Regions from separate parts of the Pseudoalteromonas sp. T1lg10 genome, predicted to be linked through region 1. Evidence: predicted binding sites of a transcription regulator. Region 1 holds the regulator's gene; the other holds the start of a gene.
The links. Region 1 encodes sigma-54, which starts transcription at its own class of promoters, with help from an activator protein. Its sites were predicted from a motif close to GTTGGCACGNNNNTNGNNT; they were not measured.

Region 1 (3,131 bases):
CGGTATATTATGACCAGTAAATTCAAAGCATTAATCATAGGTTTGGGGTTCGGACTAGGCGCTGTAAATGCCTGGGCAGAGCAACCAGCCACGGTGACGGAAGTACAGATCGACGCCGATAAGCAGCAGGCGCTGATCAAAGAAAACATCACCATTTTTGATAAAAATGTGCACATTGTTCATGGTCAACGAGAAATCAAGGCGGATCGCCTTGAGGCCCACCGTCGCCCTGAGTTAGGTGATAACAAGCAGCTGCTTATTGCCACCGGCAACCCGGCCATCTACAGTGAAACCATGGACGATGGTACGCAAATCACCGCTTCCGCTAAGGAAATCCGCTACGATGTAGCCACGCAAATGCTACAGATTTCCGGCACCGCCAAAATTGCCATGGCCGATCAACAGATCGTCGCCGAGACGATCAGCTATGATATAAACAAGCAGCTGATCAGTGCCGAAAAAGATAAAGATTCGAGCACCCGTGTAAGAACCACGCTCACACCGCAAAATGACGAGCAAAAAGAGAAGGGACAACCATGACCACGCTGAAGGCGCAAAAGCTGGCAAAAAGCTATAAAGGCCGTGAAGTGGTCAAGGATGTGGGCCTGGAAGTCAAAGCCGGCAGCATAGTCGGCTTGCTTGGCCCCAACGGCGCCGGTAAAACCACTACCTTCTATATGATTGTGGGTCCTGGTACCAAGCGACAAGGGTGTGATCAGCATCGATGAGCAGGATATCACCCTGCTGCCCATGCATTCACGCGCCCGTTTAGGCATAGGTTATTTGCCGCAAGAGTCTTCTATTTTCCGTAAATTAACCGTCTATCAGAACCTGATGGCTATTTTGGAAACCCGTAAGGACCTGGATAAAAGCGGCCGTGAAAGCGAGCTCGAAGGTCTGCTGGACGAATTTAATATTCAGCATATTCGTGAGTCATTAGGCATGGCCCTGTCCGGCGGCGAACGCCGTCGTGTGGAGATTGCCCGCGCCCTCGCCGCTAACCCGAAATTTATTCTGCTCGACGAACCTTTTGCTGGTGTTGACCCTATTTCGGTGCTAGATATTAAGAAAATCATTGAACACCTCCGCAACCGTGGTATTGGCGTTCTTATTACCGATCACAATGTGCGCGAAACATTAGATGTATGTGAAACTGCCTATATCGTCTCCCATGGCGAGCTAATCGCATCAGGAACTCCCCAACAGGTATTAGCAGATCAAACAGTACGCGATGTGTATTTAGGTGAGCAGTTTAGACTTTAATCACAAAAGGATTGTTAGAGTACATGAGGCAATCATTACAGCTGCGTCTAGGCCAGCAATTAACAATGACCCCACAATTGCAGCAGGCTATCCGCCTGTTGCAGCTCAGTACTTTGGATCTCCAACAAGAAATTCAAGAAGCGCTTGATGCCAACCCCTTGCTCGAAATCGAAGAAGAGCATTACGGCGATAGTGACCTGCCACGCGATAAAAATTCGGCGGCCGACAGCGATAGCGACATTCAAAGCAATAACAGCACAAGCAATCAGGACGAAGTTGAAAGCGGCGACGCCCTCAACAATGACTCGATCAGCGATGAGCTGCCCATGGATGTGTCCTGGGACGAGTACATCAGTGCCGCCCCGGTTGCATCTGGGCCCATGCCCGATGACGAGTCTATTTACCAAGGCGAAACCACAGAAACCCTGCACGATTACCTGATGTGGCAATTACGCCTCACCCCGTTTAGCGCCATAGATGAAGCCATTGCCACCGCGATTATCGAAGCCATCGACGACAACGGCTTACTTACCGTTAGCACCGAAGACTTGCTCGAAAGCATCAACCATGATGAGCTGGAAGAAGAGATTGAACTCGACGAAATAGAGGCCGTGCTTAAGCGAGTTCAAATGTTTGATCCCATTGGTATTGGCGCCCGCTCACTACAAGAGTGCTTGTTGATCCAGCTCAAGCAATTTTCGCCTCAAACCCCTTGGCTTAACGAGACGAAAGAGGTAGTTTGTAATTATATTGATTTGCTTGGTAACCGTGACTACCGCACCTTAATGAAAAAGACTAAGCTTAAAGAAGCCCAGTTGAAAGAGGTGATGACACTGATACACAGCCTGAATCCCAAACCCGCCGCGACCATAGTGCGCGAAGAGTCGGAGTATGTGATCCCGGATGTATCGGTGAAGAAGGTCAAGGGTCGCTGGAAGGTGGAATTAAACCCCGACAGCATGCCGAAGATACGTGTCAACGATCACTACGCATCCCTGGGTCGCAACTGCAAATCACAAAGTGACAGCCAATTTATTCGCTCTCACTTGCAAGAGGCAAAATGGTTTATAAAGAGCCTGGAGCAACGCAATGACACCTTACTTAAAGTAACTAATTGCATTGTTCAGCAACAACAGGCATTCTTTGAACATGGCGAAGAAGCAATGAAGCCAATGGTTCTTAACGACGTTGCAGAAATGGTGGAAATGCACGAGTCAACAATCTCTCGTGTTACCACACAAAAATACATGCACACGCCACGTGGGATCTTTGAGTTAAAGTACTTTTTCTCCAGCCATGTGAATACCGAGAATGGAGGTGAATGCTCATCCACAGCGATTAGAGCATTGATCAAAAAGCTAGTAGCCGCGGAAAATCCTGTAAAACCGTTAAGCGATAGCAAGATTACCGACATACTAGCAGAGCAAGGAATCAAAGTGGCTCGACGAACGATTGCAAAATATCGTGAATCGTTGGCCATACCACCGTCAAATCAACGTAAAAGCTTGATATAGACGTTAGACAAGAAGGAAAATGCTTATGCAATTAAATCTTACCGGTCGTCATGTAGAAATCACAGACTCTCTTCGCAACTATGTAAATAGTAAATTTGCCAAATTAGAGCGTCACTTTGACCACATTAATAATGTGCATGTTATTCTTGATATCGAGAAACTCACACAAAAAGCAGAAGCAACACTTCATGTAAACGGCGGCGAACTGTTTGCCACCGCAGAGCATCAGGATATGTACGCGGCGATCGATGGCTTAATTGACAAATTAGACCGCCAGGTAATCAAACATAAAGAGAAATTGTCTCGTCATTAAAATGAGCTTAGATTTACTTTTTTCCAAGGACTGCAGCAAGG
Region 2 (3,131 bases), on a different contig from region 1:
CCCTGCTGGGCATAGTGGCGGGACAGTTGCTGCCTGACTTAACCAATCTTGGTCTCGATTTTGCCATTGCCACCACCTTTATCGCCCTGGTGATCCCGGCCATTAAAAACTGGGCAACTCTGGCCTGTGTACTGGCTTCGGGGATAAGTGCTGCGGTGCTCAAGTCCTGGCAAGTAGAATTATGGCTGGTGTTTAGCGCCCTCATCGGCATGAGCGTTGGCTATGTGCTTAGTCGCGGGAGGGTGCGATGATCACCACCATATTACTGATGGCGGCCATTACCTTTGGCAGTCGTTATTTATTTTTACACCGTGCCCTGCCATTTCGGGTCGGCGCAAAAATGCAGCGTTTTTTAAGCTTTAGCGCCCCGGCCGTGCTTACCGCCATCTGGGTACCCATAGTGGTTTTACCTGGCAATCAGTGGCAGTTGAGCTACCAGAATCCGTATCTGGTTGCGGCCCTTGTCGCCATTATTACCGCCTACAAAAGCCATAGTATCTACGCCACCACCCTGCTTTCCATGGCGGTCTTTTTTGCGCTGCGATAATACCAATTCACTTAAATAGCCAACGCTATATCTGCTCACATACTTAACAGCATTGGTATAACAAAAAAGGGGCCGTAGCCCCTTTAAAGTCTTAAAATAGTCTCGGCTTAATTACACCAAGACTTCATAGGCCAAAGGCCCGTTATTTATTCATTTAAATACTCGTCAAAGTCATCGCTGCCGAGATGCTTTCTCAGCTTGCGCTGTTCTAAATAATCGTCCAGCTTCTTTTTTACCTTGCGCTTGCGACGGTCGTTTTGATTGCGTCCCATCGCTTCATATTCATCTGCAACAAATTCGTCTTCAAACGCATCATAGGAATATGTTTTACCCACAATACACTCCAATAAATCTAAATCAGTTATCACCGCTCCCCAACTTAGGTGCGGCGAATTCAGGGCTAGGCGCCTTCGAGTGAATAAATAGCCGCTAAATCGCAAACTGGAAAGTGAGATTTTTTTATCGTTTCAATAAACATAATTGATTAATAATTATACCGCCTTAATTCGTAAGGTTATTCCACCTTGGATAGCCCGTTGTGGATCCGCCTTTGCCGCCAGGGTCCTAGGTCGGCTTTTGCCGCCATGGACGGCGGTACTAGGGTGACGCAGGAGCAGTTACCTAGCAGGCTGACAATTGAGCAAATGTTTTAATCCACGGCAAAGTTAATTTCACTAAAAGTTAGTAAAAGGCACTAAACAAGGCATTGGCAGTACACAAGAGGAAATTATAAAGCTATGATTTTCATCATCTTTATTATTTGGCACCGAAATTGTATTAGTCATAGCGTCAACAGAATAACAGGAATTATCACCATGAAAACCAGCACGCTAGCCATTATCTCTGCCATTAGCCTTTCTGGCACCGCCATCGCCGGGGAAGCCAATTCGCTCTCGTTTGGCTCTGAGCAATGCAACATTGAATTTAAAAACGATGTACGCATCGAGCCGCAGCGTTTACAGATCACCAATACCAATAACCAGCACCTGGTGTACAGCTCAGGTCTGCTTGAAGTCGATGGTCAACCCGTTGAGTTAAATGCCGAGCAACAACAGGCCCTGGACGATTACACAGATAAGGTACGAACCTATATGCCCGAGGTGGCTCAAATAGCCCTGGATGGCGTTAAGATCGCCGGCGTTGCCCTAGAAGAAGTCGGCGCCGCATTTGGCATCAGTCACAATGAGGCGCTGAGCGATATAGTTGAAAATATCGGCATCAATATTGAACAGACCTTCTACCAGGACGGTGCCTTTGTAATGGGCAAACAAAGCTTTGAACAATTAGGCAATGATATTGAAAGCCAGTTTGATGAGGACTTTGAACAAGCCGTAGAGCAGGCCATGGTGCAGTCTATCGGCAGTATATTTATCGCTCTGGGCTCTGAGTTATTAGGCTCAGGCGGCGACATGGATGAATTTGAGCAACGTATGGAGCGCCTTGGTGAGCAGGTCGAGCAAAGAGTTGAGCTGCAAGCCTCGCAAATAGAACAACGTGCGGATGCGCTATGCCATTCATTTAGCGAGTTGGCGCAACAAGAAGCTCAGCTGCTTAGCATGATCCCCGAATTGAAAGAGTATCAGCTGCTAAGTAACTAAGCCTTTGGCATGCCCATTGGCGTAACCTTCGCCTTACCCTTTTGCACTTGCAGGCAGAGCGCCCCTAAGCGGGCCACTGCCTTTTCTATTTCCTCGCTCCATTGCACCCCAAAACTCAGGCGTAAACACTGGCGATATTTGTCGGTGGCGCTAAAAATAGCTCCCGGAGTAATGCTGATCCCCGCCTCCAGCGCCAGGTGGAACAAGGCAACAACATCATACTGCGACGGCAGTTGCAGCCACAATACACAGCCTCCCTGTGGATTGGTCATTCGGGTGCCAGGCGGAAAATGCCGCTGCACCAAGGCCCGCATCCGCTCTTTATTGAGCGCCAGGCGCTGGCGCATCACCCGCAGATTTTTATCGTAATCGCCGCTATTCATAAATTCGTACAGGGTCCACTGATTCATCAGTGACGACGCGCAGCTCATGGCCCGCTTTAAACGCCGCGCCTGAGGCGCAAACTTGCCGGCTATCATCCAGCCCACGCGATAGCTTGGCGCGGCGGTTTTTGACAGCGACGAGCAGGTGATCACCTTGCCCTTGGTCGAATAATACTGAGCAGGTTTGGCGCCATCGGGCTCGTAGGCAAGCTCCCCATACACATCATCCTCAATTAGCACCGCACCTTGATCCTCCACTAAATGCACCAGACGTCGGCGTCGCTCCTCTGGCATTTTCGAGCCTAAGGGATTGCTAATACTGGTGGAAAAGATGCAGGCCTTAATATCATGCTCGGCAAACGCCTGCTGCAGATCTTCGACACACACCCCTTGTTGCGGGCACATGGGAATTTCTATCACCTTGAGTCCCAGACTCTCCAGCATTTCGATAATGCCAAAATAACAGGGCGACTCTATGGCCACTATATCCCCCGCCTGAGTGACACACTGCACAGCGATATGCAGCGCTTCCTGGGCACCATTGGTAATGATCAACTCATCACTGTTAACGCCGATGGCAAAATCCAGGTAACGGTTGATGAT

Region 2: the regulator sigma-54 is predicted to act here: its motif matches at 1,307-1,325, upstream of C2M17_RS12815 (YggN family protein).

Annotation. Positions count from the first base shown of each region.
Region 1 covers NZ_PQBV01000018.1:85,588-88,718, reverse strand. The annotation lists gene lptC (LPS export ABC transporter periplasmic protein LptC) at 1-20, shown strand, start outside; gene lptA (lipopolysaccharide transport periplasmic protein LptA) at 10-540, shown strand; partial or broken gene lptB (LPS export ABC transporter ATP-binding protein) at 537-1,263, shown strand; gene C2M17_RS06570 (RNA polymerase factor sigma-54) at 1,287-2,777, shown strand; gene hpf (ribosome hibernation promoting factor) at 2,803-3,090, shown strand; gene ptsN (PTS IIA-like nitrogen regulatory protein PtsN) at 3,092-3,131, shown strand, end outside.
Region 2 covers NZ_PQBV01000049.1:47,453-50,583, forward strand. The annotation lists gene C2M17_RS12800 (AzlC family ABC transporter permease) at 1-251, shown strand, start outside; gene C2M17_RS12805 (AzlD domain-containing protein) at 248-547, shown strand; gene C2M17_RS12810 (PA3496 family putative envelope integrity protein) at 694-882, opposite strand; gene C2M17_RS12815 (YggN family protein) at 1,363-2,145, shown strand; gene C2M17_RS12820 (aminotransferase-like domain-containing protein) at 2,142-3,131, opposite strand, start outside.